3 regions of the Enterobacter sp. N5-15 genome follow, and region 1 is predicted to be linked to each of the others. Evidence: predicted binding sites of a transcription regulator. Region 1 holds the regulator's gene; each other region holds the start of a gene.
What was found. The regulator LexA, encoded in region 1, represses DNA repair genes until DNA is damaged. The targets are predictions, from matches to a motif close to TNCTGTATGTACATACAGNA.
Positions count from the first base shown of each region.

Region 2: sulA (SOS-induced cell division inhibitor SulA) is a predicted target of LexA. The motif match lies at 2,627-2,646, and genes of this name have one in related genera.
Region 3: AC2TE5_RS09175 (metal-dependent hydrolase) is a predicted target of LexA. The motif match lies at 5,438-5,457, and genes of this name have one in related genera.

Region 1 covers NZ_CM170150.1:333,424-341,171, reverse strand. The annotation lists gene AC2TE5_RS01575 (conjugal transfer protein TraF) at 1-563, opposite strand, end outside; gene AC2TE5_RS01570 (cupin domain-containing protein) at 736-1,224, opposite strand; gene zur (zinc uptake transcriptional repressor Zur) at 1,340-1,852, shown strand; gene AC2TE5_RS01560 (CsbD family protein) at 1,900-2,109, opposite strand; gene dinF (MATE family efflux transporter DinF) at 2,230-3,567, opposite strand; gene lexA (transcriptional repressor LexA) at 3,631-4,239, opposite strand; gene AC2TE5_RS01545 (diacylglycerol kinase) at 4,348-4,716, opposite strand; gene plsB (glycerol-3-phosphate 1-O-acyltransferase PlsB) at 4,871-7,291, shown strand; gene gntU (gluconate transporter) at 7,410-7,748, opposite strand, start outside.
Region 2 covers NZ_CM170150.1:1,632,730-1,640,477, reverse strand. The annotation lists gene yccS (YccS family putative transporter) at 1-1,866, shown strand, start outside; gene AC2TE5_RS07605 (TfoX/Sxy family DNA transformation protein) at 1,823-2,449, opposite strand; gene sulA (SOS-induced cell division inhibitor SulA) at 2,667-3,176, shown strand; gene ompA (porin OmpA) at 3,532-4,587, shown strand; gene matP (macrodomain Ter protein MatP) at 4,651-5,103, opposite strand; gene AC2TE5_RS07585 (AAA family ATPase) at 5,290-7,050, shown strand; gene fabA (3-hydroxyacyl-[acyl-carrier-protein] dehydratase FabA) at 7,119-7,637, shown strand; gene rmf (ribosome modulation factor) at 7,710-7,748, opposite strand, start outside.
Region 3 covers NZ_CM170150.1:1,929,074-1,936,821, forward strand. The annotation lists gene chbG (chitin disaccharide deacetylase) at 1-517, shown strand, start outside; gene katE (catalase HPII) at 573-2,822, opposite strand; gene cedA (cell division activator CedA) at 3,011-3,265, shown strand; gene AC2TE5_RS09170 (L-cystine transporter) at 3,314-4,705, opposite strand; gene AC2TE5_RS09175 (metal-dependent hydrolase) at 4,833-5,423, opposite strand; gene hxpB (hexitol phosphatase HxpB) at 5,525-6,196, opposite strand; gene AC2TE5_RS09185 (YniB family protein) at 6,345-6,881, shown strand; gene AC2TE5_RS09190 (fructosamine kinase family protein) at 6,917-7,748, opposite strand, start outside.

The sequences.
Region 1 (7,748 bases):
CTTCGTTGAATACCGCGCAGATAATCAATATCTTGCTGATCGATAGACGAGCTCACCCGGCCATGAGCATAGCCTTTCGCCATAAAGGCCACGGAAAGCACATCGTTAGGGATACTCACGGCAAGCCCTGCACCTGCCGTCGCGCGTGCGGTTTTGCCCTTGAGATAGTCCAGCTCATCGGCCAGATCTTTGGCCGCGCCCTGGAATTGATTAATGGAACCTAACGGATTGGTAATAATCTCTCTTGGCGTGAGGCCATCAACCACATCCTTGTAGTGATTAATTTTGTCGTTGATGTTATCAATCTCGTCCTGAAGATTGTCTTTATCCGTTACCTGTACGCCAACGGACGGCAAAATGACCGTCACATCATCATCCGGTTTTGCCTTTGCCAGCAACGCGGGGTTGATTAACGCCCCGCTACCATAGCTCCCGGAGGCAACGCCAGTGCCCCCCATTGCGTCACTCCGTGATTCTGTCCAGGTATTGGCTGCTCCCGCCTGATTTGCCATAAACAAGGAAACAGCGATACTAACCACCGAAAATTTAAAATTTTTTTTCACAGTATGCCCGTTATAGTCTGTTATGAAATAACCCCTGTCTGTTATCACCCAAACAGGAACGAACTATTGCTGTGAATAAGTAGTAAAAGACCCGCTATTTCTATCCCTAAGTAAAACTCCCTTACGGCCTGTTATATTTTGTGACGGCCCTCAATATTTATAGAAGAGGAAATTATTTTTTCCCAGGTTTTCCATCATGCGGTCCAAAAAACTGGGGTGGGTGGTCTACCCAGCGATCCTCTCGGGTAGCGGCATATACCGGATTGAGGGGATAGTAGATGCGATTGTGCTTCTTGTTGGCCTCGCCTACGACCAGCAACCGTACCTCTTCCTCCGTGTTGTTAATAAAGGTGTGGCAGATACCGGTTCCGGCAGGAAACCCCACGCTGTCGCCCGGTTCAAGTTTCCATAAATAGCCATTAATCCACGCCTCTGGATAACCTTCGAGCACGTAAATGAACTCTTCTTCATCGCTTTCCGCATGCGGATAGGACGTTCTGCGCCCGGGCGGCAAACGCTCATGATGGATGCCAATGCGCCCAAGCCCAAGCTTGCGAGCCAACGGGGCGCCGATAGAAAAAAGCTCATCGCTATCTGGATAGGTCGAATCATCCGCGCCTTCAACGTCGCGCCAGTGCCGAATACAGTCAGGTTTTTTCATTGTTTATTTCCCGGTTTGTAATGGGTCAGGTATAGCACAGACTGGCGGATCTCGGTGTTTTTACCAGAACATGATAAAGTGGGCGTTTTCCGTCCTATAACATCCGGGGTGCTACATGGATAAGTCCACAAAAGAGCTGTTAGCGCAGGCCGAAAAGCTGTGCGCCCAACGCAATGTGCGCCTCACTCCGCAGCGCCTTGAAGTCTTACGTCTGATGAGCCTGCAGCAGGGTGCTATCAGCGCCTACGATCTGCTCGACCTGCTCCGTGAAAGCGAGCCGCAGGCGAAGCCACCGACGGTGTATCGCGCCCTGGATTTCCTGCTGGAACAAGGATTCGTGCATAAGGTTGAATCCACCAACAGCTATGTGCTGTGCCATCTGTTTGATCAGCCCACCCACACGTCGGCGATGTTTATCTGTGACCGCTGCGGCGTGGTGAAAGAAGAGGCTGCGGAAGGCGTGGAAGATATTATGCATACGCTGGCGGCGAAAATGGGTTTTGCCCTGCGTCATAACGTGATTGAAGCGCACGGGCTGTGCTCTGCCTGCGTGGAAGTGGAAGCCTGTCGCCATCAGGACGCTTGCCAGCACGACCACTCAATTCTTGTGAAGAAAAAGCCGCGTTAACGGCAAAAGAAAAGGCGGCTTAGAGCCGCCCTGTGGGTTATTCAGCGTTACCAGCGGTAGTCGTTACGGGTTTCCCAGTCTTTGACTTCGTTTTCCGCCTGATCTTTCGCATAGCCGTAACGTTCCTGAATTTTACCGACAAGCTGATCGCGTTTACCTTCAATGACGGTCATATCGTCATCAGTCAGCTTACCCCACTTTTCTTTCGCTTTACCTTTGAACTGCTTCCAGTTGCCGCCGATTTCGTCTTTATTCATCATCGTGTCCTCTTAGTTAAGCGTCGGGTCGTAACGTCCGTTACGTTCTTTTCTGCTGGACGTGATAATTATTGTAGTTAAGGATTCGGCAGTTGATTTCATATTCGGAATCTTTAACCGTCACGATATATCGTGGCGCGAGGGAAACCAGGTATTGTTTTGCCAGTGGCGGTGCCAGATAAAAGCCAGCGATATCCCTCGCAGCGAGAGGAAAACGGCCAGGGCCAGCCACAAACCGTGATTACCCAGCCAGGGAAGCGTCAGCAGCGTCAGGCCAAACCCTGCCGCCGCGACCGCCATGCTGTTGCGCATTTCCGCTCCGCGCGTCGCACCAATAAACATGCCGTCCAGCAGATAACACCAGACGCCGACCACCGGTAAGATGACTTGCCAGATGAGATAGTGACTCGCCAGCTCGCGCAGCGCAGGGATAGACGTCAGCAATGCCACGATCTGCTCACCCAGGCAGGCGTAAACCAGGCCGAACGCCAGCGCCACCAGTCCCGACTGACGGCAGGCTGCCCGCCAGACGTCCCGAAGCTGCCCACTTTCGCGCGCACCGTACGCCTGCCCGGAATGCGCTTCTACCGCATAGGCAAAACCGTCCAGCGCGTAGGCGGTAAAGGTCAGTAGCGTCATCAACACCGCGTTGACCGCAACGATTTCTGGCCCCAGTCGAGCCCCGAAAACCGTCAGCGCGCCGAAGCAAAGCTGAAGCAGCAGCGAGCGCAGCATGATGTCACGATTAAGTGCCAGCAGCTTACGGATATTGCCGCGCCATGCGGTTTTGAGCAGCGCCAGGGAGATGCCGCGCATCGCCAGCACGCGCCAGGCCATCCACAGGCCAATAATAAAGGTTCCGTACTCGGCAATCGCCGTCGCCAGCGCCGCGCCCTGCACGTTCATATGTAGGCCCATTACCAGCCAGACATCCAGCACAATGTTGAGAAGGTTGCCTACCACCAGCAAAATGACCGGCGCGCGTGCGTACTGAACGCCCAGTAGCCACCCCAGCAGAACCAGGTTTGCCAGCGATGCGGGCGCGCTGAGCCAGCGGATTTCAAGGAAACGTCGCGCCTGCGCCAGTACCGCCTCGCTGCCGCCAACAACATGGAGCGCAAGGTCGATAAGAGGCGCACGTAATAAAACGATTAACAGCCCCGCGCCAAGCGCAAGGATCAGCGGCTGCACCAGCGCGCGCGCCAGACGCAGCGGATCTTTTGCACCATAAGCCTGTGCCGTGAGTCCGGTGGTGCTCATGCGCAAAAAGAGCAGCAGCATAAACAGGAAGCTGGTTGCCGTCGCGCCAATCGCCACGCCGCCAAGATAAACAGGCGAATCAAGGTGACCAATAACGGCAGTATCGACCAGACCGAGCAAGGGAACGGTAATATTGGAGAAAATCATCGGCAGAGCAAGACGCCACAATGCCTTATCGGATGCCGTCAGCAGTGACATGAAAAATACCGGGAGTGGAGAATGAAGCAGGCTACAGCGGCGCCATAGCCTGTCAGGAAGAGGTTACAGCCATTCGCCGTTGCGAATGACCCCAACCGCCAGTCCTTCGATAGAGAAGTTGTGTTCGCGGAGATCGACCACAATCGGGGAGAACTCGTTGTTTTCAGGCAGTAGCTGAACGGTGTTCCCCTGTTTTTTCAAACGCTTGACGGTGACTTCATCATCAATGCGTGCGACAACCACCTGGCCGTTACGCACATCCTGCGTTTTGTGCACCGCAAGCAGATCGCCGTCAAGAATGCCGATGTCTTTCATCGACATACCGCTGACGCGCAGCAGGAAATCAGCGCTCGGTTTGAACATGGCTGGATCAACCTGGTAATGGCCTTCAATATGCTGCTGTGCCAGTAAAGGCTCACCGGCAGCAACGCGCCCCACCAGCGGAATGCCCGTCTCTTCTTCCACCAGCAGGCGGATACCACGTGACGCGCCTGAAACAATCTCAATCACGCCCTTACGCGCCAGCGCTTTCAGGTGTTCTTCGGCAGCATTCGGAGAACGGAAGCCCAGACGCTGCGCGATTTCCGCACGCGTGGGTGGCATACCCGTCTGGCCGATATGATCCCGGATGAGATCAAACACCTCTTGCTGCCTGGTCGTTAACGCTTTCATTCCGCCCCCTGGGTGTATATACAGTTATGCTGTGAGTATATACAGTCAAAGGCGATTTTGGAACCAAAAACTGCACAAAAAACCAGGGACTTAATTATTCCTCGAGGCTCATCGGAAATGTGACCAAAGCAGCGTGACCCAGGTGATAACGGCAGTGATAATCGCCAGCAACACGGCAGCAGAGCCCATGTCTTTTGCGCGGCCAGAAAGCTCGTGGAAATCTGAACCAATGCGATCAACAACGGCTTCAATAGCGCTATTAAGAATTTCCACTATCATCACCAGAAGCACGGAACCGATAAGAAGTACGCGGGTAATAGCATCAACATCAAGGAAACAGGCGATGATCACCGCGATGATAGCGGCGACGCCCTCCTGGCGAAAGGCGGCTTCGTTGATCCACGCAGCACGGAACCCTTTCCACGAATAGCCGGCGGCTTTGATGATACGCGTTAACCCAGTGGTATTATTGGCCATTAAAAGAACCTTTTATGAAAAAAAGCGTCAGTAACAGGAGCTGTAGCGCGTTTCGCTACAGCCTGAAGTATGACGGGTAACAACAGAAATTTTGCGCGCTTTCTGTTATCCTTGCGCAGCAATTGCATTATTAACCAGAGGCTTTACATCGTTTATGTCCGGCTGGCCACGAATTTACTACAAATTACTTAATTTACCATTAAGCATCCTGGTAAAAAGCAAGTCTATCCCAGCAGAACCCGCGCTGGAATTAGGGCTCGATACGTCGCGTCCTATTATGTACGTTTTGCCTTATAACTCGAAGGCAGACTTACTGACGCTTCGTGCCCAGTGTCTGGCGCATGACTTACCTGACCCGCTTGAACCGCTTGAAGTTGACGGCACTTTACTGCCGCGCTACGTGTTCATTCACGGCGGGCCGCGCGTGTTTACCTACTACACGCCAAAAGAAGAGTCCATCAAGCTGTTCCATGACTATCTCGACCTGCACCGCAGCAACCCCGATCTGGATGTGCAGATGGTGCCGGTATCGGTGATGTTTGGTCGTCGTCCGGGCCGTGAAAAAGGTGAAGAGAACCCGCCGCTGCGCATGCTTAACGGCATCCAGAAGTTCTTTGCGGTCTCCTGGCTGGGACGCGACAGCTTTGTGCGTTTCTCCCCTTCCGTTTCGCTGCGTCGAATGGCGGACGAGCACGGCACCGACAAGATCATCGCGCAGAAACTGGCGCGCGTGGCGCGTATGCACTTCGCCCGCCAGCGCCTGGCTGCCGTAGGGCCGCGTCTCCCGGCGCGTCAGGATCTGTTCAACAAGCTGCTGGCCTCCAAAGCGATTGCCCGCGCCGTCGAAGATGAAGCGCGCAGCAAGAAAATATCGCATGAGAAAGCCCAGCAGAACGCCATTGCGCTGATGGAAGAGATTGCAGCGAACTTCTCTTACGAGATGATTCGCCTGTCCGATCGCATTCTCGGCTTTACCTGGAACCGCCTCTACCAGGGCATCAACGTTCATAACGCCGAGCGTGTACGTCAACTGGCGCATGATGGCCATGAGATCGTCTATGTTCCCTGCCACCGCAGCCACATGGACTACCTGCTTCTTTCCTACGTGCTCTATCACCAGGGGCTGGTACCGCCGCACATTGCTGCCGGTATCAACCTGAATTTCTGGCCAGCAGGCCCGATTTTCCGCCGCCTGGGCGCCTTCTTTATCCGTCGTACCTTCAAGGGCAACAAGCTCTACTCCACCGTGTTCCGCGAGTATCTGGGCGAGCTGTTCAGCCGCGGCTATTCCGTGGAGTACTTCGTCGAGGGCGGTCGTTCCCGTACCGGACGTCTGCTCGATCCGAAGACCGGCACGCTGTCGATGACCATCCAGGCGATGCTGCGCGGAGGAACCCGTCCAATCACGCTGGTGCCAATCTACATTGGCTATGAGCACGTGATGGAAGTGGGCACGTACGCCAAAGAGCTGCGCGGTGCGACCAAAGAGAAAGAGAGCCTGCCGCAGATGCTGCGCGGCTTGAGCAAGCTACGCAATCTCGGTCAGGGCTACGTGAACTTCGGCGAACCGATGCCGCTGATGACGTACCTGAACCATCACGTTCCCGAGTGGCGCGAATCCATCGATCCTATCGAAGCAATTCGTCCGGCCTGGCTGACGCCAACGGTCAACGGCATCGCGTCCGAGCTGATGGTGCGCATTAACAACGCCGGTGCGGCTAACGCCATGAACCTGTGCTGTACGGCGCTTCTGGCTTCGCGTCAGCGCTCGCTGACCCGTGAACAGCTCACGGAGCAGCTGGATTGCTATCTGGACATGATGCGCAACGTACCGTATTCCGTTGATTCAACCGTGCCTTCTGCTACCGCCAGTGAGCTTATCGATCACGCGTTGCAGATGAACAAGTTTGAAGTCGAAAAGGACACGATCGGCGACATCATCATTCTGCCGCGCGAGCAGGCAGTGCTGATGACCTACTACCGCAACAACATCACCCATATGCTGATGCTGCCGTCGCTCATGGCGGCCATCATCACCCAGCATCGCCGTATCTCGCGTCAGGAACTTTTGCGTCACGTTGATACGCTCTACCCGATGCTGAAAGCGGAGCTGTTCCTGCGCTGGAGCAAGGATGAGCTGGCAGCCGAGCTGGATAAACTGACGGAAGAGCTGCGTCGTCAGGGGCTGATTACCGTCTCGAACGACGAGCTACACATCAATCCGTCACGCTCCCGCACCCTGCAACTGCTAGCGGCCGGCGCGCGCGAAACGCTGCAGCGCTACGCCATTACGTTCTGGCTGCTGAGTGCGAACCCGTCTATCAACCGCGGTACGCTGGAGAAAGAGAGCCGGACGCTGGCACAGCGCCTGTCCGTTCTGCACGGCATTAACGCCCCTGAATTCTTCGACAAAGCGGTCTTCAGCTCTCTGGTGCTGACGCTGCGTGACGAAGGCTTCATCAGCGATACGGGCGATGCCGAGCCGGAAGAGACGCTGAAGGTGTACCAGATGCTGGCAGAGCTGATCACCTCGGATGTGCGTTTGACGATTGAGAGCGCGACGCAGGGCGAGTGATGTGAAAAAGCCGGGTGGTGGCTTCACCTGACCCGGCCTGGCGTTCTGCATAATATAAAGGCCCGGTAAGCGCTAACGCTACCGGGCCTTATTTTTGAGCCTTGTTACTTCACCGCATTCAGCTCAGCAGCGTAAAGGCAATCATCCCGACAATCGCACCCGTTGTGCCGAGGATGGTTTCCATCAGCGTCCAGGTTTTCAGGGTTTGCGCTTCGGTGGCACCGGTAAATTTACCGAACAGCCAGAAGCCTGCGTCGTTAACGTGAGAGACCACAATCGAACCGCCCGCGATACAGATAGACAGCGCGGCCATCTGCGCACCGGAGTAGTTCAGCTGTTCAATCACCGGCATCACCAGACCCACGGCGGTTAAACACGCCACGGTTGCGGAACCCTGGATGATACGCACCGCCGCGGCCAGTACGAAGCAGGTTACCGCAATCGGCAGGCCCATCCC
Region 2 (7,748 bases), 1.3 Mb from region 1:
AGCGGGTTTATTTTGCTGGGCGGCCTTGGGCAGCGCTATGCCACCATCGCTTTTGGTGCATTGCTGATCGCCATCTACACCATGCTGGGCGTTTCCCTGTACGACCAGTGGTACCAGCAGCCGGTTCTGCTGTTGCTGGGCGCCATCTGGTATAACCTGCTGACGCTAACCGGTCATCTGATCTTCCCGGTTCGCCCTCTGCAGGATAACCTTGCCCGCAGCTTTGAGCAGTTAGCCCACTATCTGGAACTGAAGTCCCGGCTGTTCGACCCGGATATTGAGGAAGAAAGCCAGGCTCCGCTCTACGATCTGGCGCTGGCAAACGGCCAGCTGGTCGCCACCCTTAACCAGACAAAAGCCTCTCTGCTTACCCGCCTGCGCGGCGATCGCGGCCAGCGCGGAACCCGAAGGACCTTACACTACTATTTTGCCGCCCAGGATATTCATGAACGCGCCAGCTCCTCGCACGTTCAGTATGCTGCCCTGCGCGAGAAGTTCCGCTACAGCGACGTCATGTTCCGCTTCCAGCGCCTGCTGTCCATGCAGTCCCAGGCGTGCCAGCAGCTCTCGCGCTCCATTCTGCTGCGCACGCCCTATCAGCATGATCCCCGCTTTGAACGCGTATTCAGCCATCTTGATGCGGCGCTCGACCGAGTTCAGGCCAGCGGAACGTCACCGGAGCACATCAAAGCGCTGGGCTTTCTGCTGAACAACCTGCGGGCGATTGATGCTCAGCTGGCGACAATTGAGTCCGAACAGGCGATGGCGCTGCCGGGCAGTGAGGTGGAAAATCAGCTTGCTGATGACAGCGTGCACAGCGTTAGCGATATGTGGCTACGGCTGAGCCGCAATTTTACGCCGGAGTCGGCGCTCTTTCGCCACGCGGTGAGAATGTCGCTGGTCCTGTGCGTGGGTTATGCCTTTATTCAGATAACCGGGCTGCACCACGGCTACTGGATCCTGCTGACCAGCCTGTTCGTCTGCCAGCCGAACTATAACGCCACCCGACACCGTCTTGCGCTGCGTATTATCGGCACGCTGGTTGGCGTCGCGATCGGCCTTCCGGTGCTCTATTTTGTGCCCTCCGTTGAAGGTCAATTGATTCTGATCGTGATCACCGGCGTGCTGTTCTTTGCGTTTCGCAACGTGCAGTATGCCCATGCCACCATGTTCATCACGCTGCTGGTGCTGCTCTGCTTTAACCTGCTGGGTGAAGGGTTTGAAGTCGCCCTGCCCCGCGTGATCGATACCCTGATTGGCTGCGCGATTGCCTGGGCCGCTGTCAGCTTTATCTGGCCGGACTGGCGTTTCCGCAATTTGCCGCGCGTGGTAGACAGGGCGATGAACGCCAACTGTCGATACCTTGACGCTATCCTGGAGCAGTACCACCAGGGGCGCGATAACCGCCTGGCTTACCGGATAGCACGTCGCGACGCGCACAACAGTGATGCAGAACTGGCCTCCGTTGTCTCTAACATGTCAACGGAGCCTCGCGCCACGGCGGAGATCCGTGAGACCGCGTTCCGCCTGCTCTGCCTGAACCATACGTTCACCAGCTATATTTCGACGCTGGGTGCCCACCGTGAGAAACTCACCAACCCGGGTATTCTCAACCTGCTCGATGACGCCGTCTGCTATGTCGATGACGCGCTTCATCACCGGCCGGCCGATGAGCCCCGCGTTGAACAGGCGCTGGATGAACTGGCTCAACGCATTGCGCATCTTGACCCAGGAAACGACAGCAAAGCGCCGCTGGTTCTTCAGCAGATAGGCCTGCTTATCGCTCTGCTGCCTGAAATTTGCCGGCTGCAACAGCAAATCGCTACCTGGAGGAGTGATTCTCCTGCGGCTCAGGCAGCGCATTAAACCACTCCGTCAGCTCCCGGCGAATGCCTGCCGGGAGTGCCGCCTCATGCAGCCCTTCGATAGCCCCTTCCAGCGCGAAGAGAACTTTAATACCGAGCGCTTTGTTTTTTGCCCGCATCTTTAGCCAGCTCGCTCTGGCACCGAGCTCCCGGAGCGTTTCCTCGTTAGTGATGCCTGCTTCAAAGAGTAAGACCTCAAGCTGAAAGGTCAGGTTTGGCAGATCCTTCAGGCGGTTTCGCTGATGGCGCTGATAGCGCTCTTTTCTTGCCGCACTAAGCGCAAACGAGGAGAGCTGAAGCAACCGGTCCCTGTCCTGCCATAATCCGTCATCCACACGGTAATAGTTGAGCAGCACCGGGCGGCCACGCTTCATCAACGTCAAAAATGAAGAGGCATTCTTTACACAGTATTTCGCACTCTCCTCACAGGCCCGAAGATAAAGCTCGCCATCAGACACCATGGCAAAAACTGCATCATCTACCGCCAGGGTGTAGCCTCCAAACAGCGCGCGATGATGTATCTCGCCCAGCGGGGAGAGGTATTCCTGGGATTTATAAATCCGTTCATAAGATATCTTTTTCATGATATTTCCCTTAAAAATCATAACGTAACAACGAAATTTCTTACTAGCGGATCCGTTAGCAGGAAAATAGGCAACTTATCGCCGTTGAGCAAGATGATTTTTCGAGGAGCATCAAGATTGAATGAATTTTGCGAGTCGCTTTCCGAAAATGAGGTTGATCTTTATGCATACAGGGGTTACTGTATATCCATACAGTAACTACAGGGCTGGAATGAATATGCACACTTCAGGCTATGCAAATCGCTCAACCTCTCTCTCTTCTACCGCAGGCAATGTCGCGCAGAATTCCGTCGAGCGTGTTTCCACGGGGCTTATCAGTGAAGTGGTTTATCGTGAAGACCAGCCCCTGTTGACGCAACTTCTGCTGTTGCCGTTATTGCAACAGCTTGGTCAGCAATCACGCTGGCAGCTTTGGCTCACGCCTCAGCAAAAACTGAGCCGTGAGTGGGTTCAGTCCGCAGGCCTTCCGCTAACTAAGGTCATGCAAATTAACCAGCTCTCGCCGTGCGATACCGTGGAGTCGATGATTCGCGCGTTACGCACCGGAAATTACAGCGTGGTGATTGGATGGTTACCGGAAGAATTGACGGAAGAGGAACATTTCCGTCTGACTGAAGCAGCTGAAGAAGGGAGTGCGATCGGGTTCATTATGCGTCCGGTTCGATCGGATTCTTACCGCAGAGGACAACTTTCTGGGCTAAAAATTCACTCGAATTTGTATCATTGAGTGAAATTAAGATTTTTCCTGGAATTTTTTTTTGACTACAAGATGGCATTAAAGTTCCCTGACTGAAAATTGCGGCAAGGCTTGTCTGGTGCGGTTCTCCTTAATTTTATTGCACAAAATTCGTTCGAAAAATGTTAAATAATCGGTATACGGAACTTTTTTTTTCATATGCCTGACGGACTTCACACTTGTAAGTTTTCAGCTACGTTGTAGACTTTACATCGCCAGGGGTGCTCGGCCTAAGCCGAAGATATCGGTAGATTTATATTTGACCACGCCCCCCGGTGAAGGATTTAACCGTGATTCTCTCCTGAGACTTTCATGGCGAATTTTGGATGATAACGAGGCGCAAAAAATGAAAAAGACAGCTATCGCGATTGCAGTGGCACTGGCTGGCTTCGCTACCGTAGCGCAGGCCGCTCCGAAAGATAATACCTGGTATGCAGGTGGTAAACTGGGCTGGTCTCAGTTCCACGACACCGGCTGGTACAACAGCAGCCTGAACAATGATGGCCCAACTCACGAGAGCCAGCTTGGTGCAGGTGCGTTCGGTGGCTATCAGGTTAACCCGTATGTTGGTTTTGAAATGGGTTACGACTGGTTAGGTCGTATGCCATACAAAGGCGACACCATCAACGGCGCTTTCAAAGCACAGGGCGTTCAGCTGACCGCTAAACTGGGCTACCCAATCACTGACGATCTGGACGTGTACACCCGTCTGGGCGGCATGGTATGGCGCGCAGACTCCAGCAACAACATCGCTGGTGACAACCATGATACCGGTGTTTCCCCAGTATTCGCTGGTGGCGTTGAGTGGGCTATGACCCGTGACATCGCTACCCGTCTGGAATACCAGTGGGTTAACAACATCGGCGACGGCAACACCGTTGGTGTTCGTCCAGACAACGGCATGCTGAGCGTAGGTGTTTCCTACCGTTTCGGCCAGCAGGAAGAAGCAGCACCAGTTGTTGCTCCAGCGCCGGCTCCAGCTCCAGAAGTACAGACCAAGCACTTCACTCTGAAGTCTGACGTTCTGTTCAACTTCAACAAAGCGACTCTGAAACCAGAAGGTCAGCAGGCACTGGATCAGCTGTACTCTCAGCTGAGCAACCTGGATCCTAAAGACGGTTCAGTAGTGGTTCTGGGCTTCACCGACCGTATCGGTTCTGACGCTTACAACCAGAAACTGTCTGAGAAACGTGCTCAGTCTGTTGTTGATTACCTGATCTCTAAAGGTATCCCAGCTAACAAGATCTCCCCACGTGGTATGGGCGAATCTAACCCAGTTACTGGCAACACCTGTGACAACGTGAAAGCTCGCGCTGCACTGATCGACTGCCTGGCACCAGATCGTCGCGTAGAGATCGAAGTTAAAGGCATCAAAGACGTTGTAACTCAGCCAGCGGCATAAGTTATCGTCTTATAAAAAAACCCCGCCATGCGGGGTTTTTTATTGTCTGCAGAAAAGAAAAATCTACTTTTTACCCAACAGAGCCTGAAGGTCGTTCTTCAGCGTCGACATCTGATTGGCGTACTTCTCTTTATGTTCGGCATCCTCAATCAGCTGCACGATGGTTTCCGAAAGCGTTTTGCCCCGTCGTTGTGCCAGCCCAGCCAGGCGTTGCCAGACAACGAACTCCAGGTCGATTGATTTTTTGCGAGTGTGCTGATGCTCAGCATTAAAATGCCGTTTGCGTCGCGCGCGGATAGTTTGCTTCATCCGGTTTAACAACGCGGGATTGATGTGTTTCTCAATCCAGCTGTTAACCTGTACCGGTTCATTTTCGAGGGTCAGCAAAATATCCACGGCTTCTTGCGCAGCGCTGGCTTCGATGTAGCAGGTGATCAGCTCCCCTTCTCGGTGCTTTTTGACCAGGTACTTCCATTTCCAGCCGCTTTCGAGATTTTCCAGTTGTTGATATTTCATTGCGATCTCAGTGTTACCACGTAACTCTGTTCAGAATATCAGTTTTTTAGCAATCTGCTGAAAAGAAATCATATCCTGTGAGTGAATGCAGCCAATCGCCCTGTCGAAATACCCAATCCTGCTTGGGTACAGCCCCCCGCTTACGGTATACTCCACGCTTTTACATCTGACTAAAAAACATCAACTTTGACCATTACGAAACTTGCATGGCGTGACCTTGTTCCGGATACCGAAAGTTACCAGGAACTGTTTGCACAGCCCGAACTCGCAAAAGAACACGAATTCATCCTTAGCGATACGCAGCCTCGTTTGCATTATGCGCTGGAGCAGGTGTTAAGCCCATGGGCAACTGCGCCCTTCATGCTGCTCAAGGCCCCGGAAGAAGCGGAATACCTGACGCTGCTCGGAGATGCCGTGCGCCAGCTGAAGCCGGAAGCGAACGCAGTTTTTGGCGGCCAGTATCGTATTGCGGGACATGATGTCACTTTCGAACCGGCGGCGCAGGCCGATGGTCGTTTTGCCGCTAAGGGCGAAGTGATTACCGCTAACTGGGCCGAGGCGGAACAGCTCTTTGGTTGTCTGCGCCAGTTTAACGGTGAACTTTCGCTGCAGCCGGGGCTGGTACATCGCGCAAATGGCGGTGTTCTCATCATCTCACTGCGTACCCTGCTCTCGCAGCCGCTGCTGTGGATGCGTCTGAAAACCATCGTGCACCAGCAGCGTTTCGACTGGGTCGGCTACGATGAGTCTCGTCCTCTGCCTGTCTCCGTTCCGTCTATGCCGCTGTCGCTAACCGTCGTGCTGACGGGCGACCGTGAATCGCTGGCGGACTTCCAGGAAATGGAGTCGGAACTCGCAGAGCAGGCGGTGTATAGCGAATACGAAGACAACATCCAGATTGCTGACGCCGACGATATGGCACAGTGGTGCCAGTGGGTGATGGCCGTTGCTGAACGTTTTACGCTGCCAACCCCTGCGGCTGACGCATGGCCGGGCTTAATCCGCGAAGCGGTGCGCTACACCGGTGACCAGGAAACGCTGCCGCTTTGCCCGCTCTGGATCGGTAAACAGCTGCGTGAAGTGGGTGCGATCAGCGGTGACGGAGCGTTCACCGGCGAACAGCTCACTCAGATGCTGGCTCAGCGTGAGTGGCGAGAAGGCTATCTTGCCGACCGTATGCAGGATGAAATTCTGCTGGAACAAATTCTGGTGGAGACCGAAGGCGAGCGCGTCGGGCAGATCAACGCCCTGTCGGTGATTGAATTTCCCGGCCATCCGCGCGCATTCGGGGAACCGTCTCGTATCAGCTGCGTTGTGCACATTGGCGATGGCGAGTTCACCGATATCGAACGGAAAGCCGAGCTGGGCGGCAACATTCACGCGAAAGGCATGATGATCATGCAGGCGTTTTTGATGTCAGAGCTGCAGCTTGAGCAACAGATCCCCTTCTCCGCCTCGCTGACGTTTGAGCAGTCCTACAGCGAAGTGGATGGCGACAGCGCCTCTATGGCCGAGCTGTGCGCCTTAATCAGCGCCCTGGCGGAAGTGCCCATCAATCAGAACATCGCGATCACCGGTTCGGTGGACCAGTTCGGCCGTGCCCAGCCTGTGGGAGGCCTCAACGAAAAGATTGAAGGCTTCTTCTCTATCTGTCAGCAGCGCGGTTTAAACGGCAAACAGGGTGTGATTATTCCTGCTCCCAACGCACGCCATTTGAGCCTCAGTCAGGACATTCTTGATGCGGTTGAGCAAGAGCAGTTCACCATCTGGGCCATCGAAGGGATTGAGGATGCGCTACCCTTACTGACAAATCTGGTTTGGGATGGCGAAGGGCAAACCACCCTGATGCAGACCATCCAGGAGCGCATTGCTCAGGCGACGCAGCAGGATGCTCGTCATCGTTATCCATGGCCGTTACGCTGGCTGGGCTGGTTTAGTTCGAACTGATCGGACTTGTTCAGCGTACACGTGTTAGCTATCCTGCGTCCTTCACTAAAATAAGGCTTACTGAGAACATGGTAGATAAACGCGAATCCTATACAAAAGAAGATCTTCTTGCCTCTGGTCGCGGCGAACTGTTTGGCGCAAAAGGCCCACAGTTGCCGGCCCCGAACATGCTGATGATGGACCGTGTCGTGAAAATGACCGAAACCGGCGGCAACTTCGATAAGGGTTACGTAGAAGCAGAACTCGATATCAACCCGGACCTGTGGTTCTTCGGTTGCCACTTTATTGGCGATCCGGTAATGCCTGGCTGTCTGGGCCTGGATGCCATGTGGCAGCTGGTTGGTTTCTATCTGGGCTGGCTGGGCGGCGAAGGTAAAGGCCGCGCGCTGGGCGTGGGCGAAGTAAAATTCACTGGCCAGGTTCTGCCTACAGCGAAGAAAGTGACCTATCGTATTCACTTCAAGCGCATCGTTAACCGCCGCCTGATTATGGGCCTGGCTGATGGCGAAGTGCTGGTAGACGGCCGTCTGATCTATAGCGCTAGCGACCTGAAAGTTGGCCTGTTCCAGGACACTTCCGCGTTCTGATTGTGCTTTTCGCACCTCCAGAAAGGCGAAACCTCCGCATTGCGGAGGTTTCTTTTTTTGAAAGAGACGTTATCAGGCTATGAGTGCCCTGTCGCCGATGGCTTCTCGCCA
Region 3 (7,748 bases), 1.6 Mb from region 1:
CGACGGCCAACTGGGCAAATGGATTTGGGAACTGGCGGAGCAGGATGCTCTGCCGCTCGAAGAGATTGCCGGCGAGCTGGAGCGTCAGTTCAACCGCTTTGTTGATGTGTTTGGTAAGGCGCCGACGCATATCGACAGCCATCACCACGTGCACATGATTCCGGCGATTTTCCCGATTGTCGCGGAGTTTGCACAGCGCAAAGGCGTGGCGATGCGCGTGGATCGGGACGCGCGCGGCGTGCCGGACTGCGCCGTGACAACCACAGAGGGGTTCAGCAGCACATTTTACGGCGACGAGATCGACGAAGCGCTGTTCCTGAAGGTGCTGGATGATTCCGCCACGCGGGGGGAAAAGTCGCTGGAGGTCATGGCGCATCCTGCTTTTGTCGATAACACCGTGCGGAAAAGCGCCTACTGCTGGCCGCGCCTGGCGGAGCTGGACGTGCTGACGTCGGCGTCGCTGAAGTATGCGATTGCCGAGCGTGGGTATCGGTTGGGGACGTTTGGGGATCTTTAAAGACAAAGCCAGTCGAAATGTAGGCCGGGTAAGCGCAAGCGCCACCCGGCTTTTTTTACGCCGGTATCTGGTCAATCTTACTGCTGCGTGACCAGACGCGGTGCGCCGCGAGCAAATCAAACAGCTTCGTCATGAACGCATCGTCAACGTTGTCGCCCTCGACAATACCGTCCTCACCCTGATCGGCCACCTTCAGCTGCGCCTTAAACCGTCGTGCGTCGCCGGACAGCGCGATCGGTTTCAGGTGCTTATAGGCTTCCAGCAGATAATACACGGCGTCACCGTTGTTCAGCAGGCTGTCAATATCCCCGCACGGCACAATCACCGCATCGACGGTCAGCGATGGCGCCCCGGCAAAGGTTGCCGCCACCGGCAGCACGGAGCCGTCATCGGCGGTCACTTCCCCCATGCGGGAATAAAGCAGTTTCGCATGCACGCCCTGGGTTTTCAGCGCCTGCATGATCCCCAGCACGTCGCTGGCGCGGGTGTTGTCGTTCAGCAGGATGGCGACCACGCGGCCTTTAATCGAGCCACCCGGCACGGCATACAGGCTCAGGGATGGATCTTTCTTCACGCCGTTAACCTCTTTCGGCGGCGCAAGGTTGCGCTGCTCATCGGTCAGCGTAATACCCAGGTTATCCGCAACGCTCTGGGCGAGCTGAATATCAATGCGCGCCAGCTGATCAACCACCCGCTCGCGGATGTAGGTACGCACCACTTTACTCAGCTCAAAGCTGAAGCCGCCGATAATGTGCTGCTGCTCAATCGGCGTCTGGCTGTTCCAGAACAGGCGAGGGTGGGCGTAATACTCGCCGAACGACGGGCTGCGCTCGCGAATTTTGTTGCCGTCGATACGCTCCTGGTACGATTCGAATCCACCGCGTTTCGGCCCGGGAGGGGTTTCACGCGGCCAGTTATCGTTGATGGAGTTCGGCTCATAGTTAGCCGGGTTGGTATCAATATCCTGACGGTGCATCCCGTCGCGCTGGAAATTGTGGTACGGGCAGGTTGGGCGGTTAATCGGAATTTCGTGGAAGTTCGGCCCGCCGAGACGGCTGATCTGCGTATCGGTGTACGAGAACAAACGTCCCTGCAAGAGCGGATCGTTGGTGAAATCCAGCCCCGGTACGATATGCCCCGGGTGGAACGCAACCTGTTCGTTTTCGGCAAAGAAGTTATCCGGGTTGCGGTTGAGCACCATTTTACCCACCAACTGAACCGGCACCAGCTCTTCCGGGATCAGCTTCGTCGGGTCAAGAAGATCGAAATCAAACTTAAATTCGTCCTCTTCCGGTATGAGCTGCAGGCCCAGTTCGTATTCCGGGAAGTCGCCCGCTTCAATGGATTCCCACAGCTCGCGGCGATGGAAGTCCGGATCGCGTCCGGTCAGCTTCTGCGCCTCGTCCCATACCAGCGAGGCTTTACCCGCCACCGGCTTCCAGTGGAAGCGCACAAACGTGGCTTTACCCTCGGCGTTGATCAGACGGAAGGTGTGGATGCCAAACCCTTCCATGGTGCGATAGCTGCGAGGAATGCCGCGGTCTGACATCGCCCACATCACGTTGTGTAAGGTTTCAGGCTGCAGGGAGACGTAGTCCCAAAAGGTGTCGTGCGCACTTTGTCCCTGCGGTATGGCCCAGTGGGGCTCCGGTTTTACCGCATGGACAAAGTCAGGAAATTTATGCGCGTCCTGAATGAAGAACACCGGGGTGTTATTGCCCACCAGATCGAAAATACCCTCTTCGGTATAAAACTTGGTGGCAAAGCCGCGGATATCCCGAACCGTATCTGCCGAACCGGCGCCGCCCTGTACGGTGGAGAAGCGCACAAATACCGGAGTGATTTTGTCCGGGTCGGAGAGGAAGTCCGCTTTGGTGATCGCTTTCAGGCTCTTGTATGGCTGGAAGTAGCCGTGCGCAGCGGAACCGCGCGCGTGAACGATGCGCTCCGGAATGCGCTCATGGTCGAAATGGGTGATTTTTTCCCGCAGGATAAAGTCTTCCAGCAGGGTTGGTCCGCGCGCGCCTGCGCGAAGGGAGTTCTGATCGTCTGCAATGCGCACGCCCTGATTGGTGGTGAGCGCAAAACCTTCGCCGCCTTTACGGTGTGGCTCAAGCGATTTCAGCTTCTCGTTTCCCGTGTCCGGCGATTTCACGCTTCCCGGTGCGGTAGGCTGTTCGCCTGGCGCGGAAGGGCCAGGGGAGGGGCGGTGAGAGCCGTCAGCAGGGGCGAGAGAGTCCATACCCGGTTGAGATTCCTCAGTGCCATGAATCGGTGATTGATGTGTTTTATCTTTGTTCGACATTGCACGCTTCTCCTTTATCCATTGCTAAAAACCCTATTAAGGATAGAACAATGTCGCGAGATGGCTCGCGAACTAAGAGTTTTCACATGCCATCATTAACGAAAGGAGCCATCCCGCCCACTCGGAGCGCGACGGAAGGCAGCAGGATCGGCTATCATAGAACTTTCCTGCTTCAAGAATTTGCTTTAGTGAACCAGTCGCTTATGAAACCTCTTCGTCAACAAAACCGCCAGGTTATTAGCTATGTGCCCCGCGTTGAGCCCGCGCCGCCTGACCATGCCCTGAAAGTGGAGGGTTTTCGCGATGTCTGGCAGCTGCGGGGGAAATATGTGGCCTTTGTGCTGATCGGCGAACACTTCCGTCGCTCGCCCACGTTTACGGTGCCGGAGTCAGCGCAGCGGTGGGCGATGCAGATCCGCCAGGATGAAGAGGTTGAAGATTAACAGAAATAAAAAAACCGCCATCAGGCGGTTTTTTTATTTCTAAAGTGATTAACGGTGCGCCAGCTCGGCGTCGTCTTCACTTTCCAGAATCGCTTTGTCGGTTTGCTTCAGCCACTGGCTGGTCAGCGTACCGGCGGTCATGGAGCCGCTGACGTTCAGCGCGGTACGGCCCATGTCGATCAGCGGCTCAACGGAGATCAGCAGCGCGACCAGCGTCACGGGCAGGCCTAGCGCAGGCAGCACAATCAGCGCGGCGAAGGTTGCGCCACCGCCAACACCCGCAACGCCTGCGGAGCTTATGGTAACAATCCCGACCAGCGTGGCAATCCAAACCGGATCCAGCGGGTTGATACCCACGGTTGGCGCAACCATCACCGCCAGCATCGCCGGGTACAGACCCGCACAGCCGTTCTGACCAATGGTGGCACCAAAGGAGGCAGAGAAGCTGGCGATGGATTCAGGCACGCCCAGACGACGGGTCTGTGCTTCAACGTTCAGCGGAATAGACGCGGCGCTGGAACGGCTGGTGAAGGCAAAGGTCAGTACCGGCCAGACTTTACGGAAGTATTTCAGCGGGCTGACGCCGTTCACGCCCAGCAGGATGCCGTGCACCACGAACATAATGCCCAGGCCCAGATAAGAGGCGACAACGAAGCTGCCCAGCTTAATGATGTCCTGCAGGTTAGAGCCGGCAACCACTTTGGTCATCAGCGCCAGCACGCCGTAAGGGGTGAGCTGCATGACCAGACGAACCAGCTTCATCACCCAGCTTTGCAGGGTGTCAATCGCGGTCAGCACGCGTTCGCCTTTTGGCGCATCGTCTTTCAGCAGCTTCAGCGCCGCTACGCCCAGGAACGCGGCGAAAATAACCACGCTGATGATGGAGGTTGGGCTCGCACCGGTCAGGTCAGCAAACGGGTTCTTCGGAATGAAGGAGAGCACCATCTGCGGCACGGTCAGGTCAGCCACTTTACCAACGTAGTTGGTTTGAATCGCGGTAAGACGCGCCGTTTCAGCGGAACCCTGAACCAGACCTTCTGCGGTCAGGCCAAACAGGTTGGTGACCAGCACACCCACCAGCGCGGCAATCAGCGTGGTGAACAGCAGCGTACCAATGGTCAGGAAACTGATTTTTCCCAGCTGAGTGGCGTTATGCAGGCGGGCCACGGCGCTCAGAATAGAGGCGAACACCAGCGGCATAACGATCATCTGCAGCAGCTGGACATAGCCGTTACCGACGATGTTGAACCACTGAATAGAGTCTTTCAGAACTGGATTATCGGAGCCATAAATTGCCTGTAATGCCAGACCAAATACGACACCCATGGCCAGACCAACCAGCACTTTTTTCGCCAGGCTCCACTGTTTGTGGCGCGCCTGCGCGAGAAGCAATAGCAATACAACGAACACAACGACGTTCGCGATGAGTGGAAAATTCATCCCCGTTCTCCTGATTTATTATTGGGTCGGTTTTTACCGATCCTGTTGGCGGAAGGTTAGCAGAAGTGTGATGTAGCGCTTATATCCAAATGGAATGGGTTATGACAAATGGGATAATTTTGTCGGTTTACTGTTCAATCTGGTGATGAATAAAGCGATTAAACTGAAATTGCAGCGAATTAATCATCTGGGATGACCAGCGAACTGCACTATTTTCGGGCAAGGTTTGCGGCATCCAGACGGCGTAAGCAAACAGCGCCATGCACAGTGCACGCTCAAGCTGGTTACCTTTCTGCGGGGCGAGGATGGGAAAACGGAAACGCCAGCGGCAGGGCCAAAGCAGCGGCACGCCCGCAGGCGTCAGCATATCGGCGAGAATATGGCTTAAATAGCCCAGCACCATCCCCTGGATCGCATCGGCGGGGACTATCCAGCTTTCGGGCACCTTTAAATAGAAAAGCGTCAGCAGGCCAAACACGGCCAGCAGGCTGTGCGTAAACCCCCGGTGGCCGAACGCGCGGGCGATGGGTTTCGACACCCACTTCAGGCGTTGTCCGAGAAAGGATTTAGGATGGTCAATGTCGGGCAGCAGACAGGTCAATACGGCGGAAGGGACAATATGCCACCAGTCCCCCTGTGCCAGCACGGGGGTGAGTTCAGCGTTTTTGGCAAATACCGCGCACGCAATTGAAAAAAGCAGGTGGCCTTCCGCCGTCATGATAAAACCCACAAAACTGTCAATTCATACAGTATAGGGTTTTTATACAGTAGGCGGAAGAGGTGACGGTGTAACTGTTTGTCACAAACCGGAGAAGGGCGTTAACCGCCCTGCAGATGATGCGCCGTGAGTTCTGCCAGTGAATTAAGCTTCACATCGGCAAGCGCAAACCGGGGATCGTGACGGCCTTCTTCAGCGGGCACCACAATGGAGCGCATCCGCGCAGCCTTCGACGCCACCATACCGTTAACGGAATCTTCCAGCGCAACGCAGTTGAGGGGATCCAGGCCGAGCTTCGCGGCACAGTCCAGATAGACCTGCGGGTGCGGCTTGCTGTAAGGCAATTTTTCAGCGGACGCCAGCGCATCGAAACTGTCGCGCAGTTCAAACATCGTCAGCACTTTTTCCAGCATATGCAGCGGTGAAGCCGAGGCCAGGCCAACCTTCAGCCCCTTGGCTTTACACAGCGCAACGGCCTCGCGTACGCCGGGCAGCAGCGGCCTGTTCTCTTCCACCAGAGAAATGGCGCGGCTGATAATGCGTGCGGTCACCTCATCGCGATTGGGACCTACCCACGGCTGTTGGGCAAACCACAGGTCAACCACCATATCGATGCGCAGGCCCAGCGTATCGGGGAGTTCATTACGGCGGCTGATATCCACGCCCAGGCTGGCCATCACATCCAGTTCGGCGCGATCCCACAGCGGTTCGGAATCGATCAGTAATCCATCCATGTCAAAAATTGCGGCAAGAATTTGGCGCGGTGTCGACATCACAACGTCTCCTTATCCAGGGTGTTCGACAGACGATACGTGCTAAGCACAATCTGCAATTTAGCATATTGCTTTCAAAGATCGGGCGAAATTGATGGCCAGCAGGTAGACTTAGGCACAAATAACGCGTCTTTATGAAGAGGAACTGATGACGTATCAACAAGCTGGACGCATCGCGGTCTTAAAACGCATTGCTGGCTGGGTAATTTTTATTCCTGCCGTCATTTCTACGCTGATTTCTGTACTCAAATTTATGTACGATCACAGCGAAAAACAGCCGGGTATCAATGCGGTAATGCTTGATTTCGCTCATGTCATGATTGAGATGATGCGTTTTAATACGCCATTTTTGAATGTTTTCTGGTTTAATTCACCCACCCCGGATTTTCATCAACAGCTGAACATCGGCTTTTGGGTGATATACGCCCTGATCTTTGTCGCGCTGGCACTGCAGGCCTCTGGCGCGAGAATGAGTCGCCAGACGCGCTTTTTACGCGAAGGCGTTGAGGATCAGTTGATTCTGGAGCAGGCCAAAGGCCCGGAAGGAATGAGTCGGGAGCAGATTGAATCCCGCATTGTTGTGCCGCGTCACACCATTTTCCTGCAAATTTTCCCGCTCTATATCCTTCCCGTCATCATCATTGTGGCGGGATACTTCTTCTTCTCACTGCTCGGTTTTCTGTAAGCGATAGGGGTGGCGGCAAGGCCACCCGTCTCTTCTCAGGCGGCAAGCATGCGCTCGAGCGCCCGCTGCGCGTTAACAAGGTGTTCTCCGCCAAAAAGAATGGCTCGGTTCATCAGCGTATAAAGCTGATACACCGGCTGGCGGTCGAGGAAACCGGGCGGCAGGGGGGAAACAGACTGGTATCCGTCGTATATCTGCGGCGGCTGTTCCGGATGAAGCGGCAGCATGGCAAGATCGCACTCTCTGTCACCCCAGTAGCAGGCCGGGTCAAAGATATAGGGGCCGTTGGGACCCAGCGCGCAGTTATTGGACCACAAATCGCCGTGAAGCAGAGACGCCTGAGGCTGGTGGGATGCCAGACGCTGTTGAACGTGTTCGACGATGGCATCAATATTGCCAAATTCCAGCCCTTTCTCGGCGGCCAGCTCAAGCTGCCAGCCAATTCGCTGCTCGGCAAAAAATGTCGACCAGCGACGCTGCCAGGCATTGGGCTGTGGCGTGGTGGAGAGATCGTTGTCAAAATCGAGACCAAACTGCGGCTGGTCGCTCCATTGATGCAGGCGCGCCAGCTGTTGGCCGAGAATGAACGCATTATGGGCATCCAGCGGCCGGGCGGGGAGATACTCCATCACCAGGAAGCTGTAGTCGCGGTCGCTCCCCACGGCCAGAACCTGCGGGACCGTCACCGTTTTACTGCGCGACAACAGCTCCAGCTGGTCGGCTTCGGCGGTAAATATCGGAAGCAGCTCTCGCTCATCGCACTTAACGAAAAGATCGCGCCCTGCGTAGCGTAAATGCCACGCGGCGTGGATTTCACCGCCTGGCAGTTCGTTACGCAGTTCAATTTCACCTTCACCCAGCTGCTCA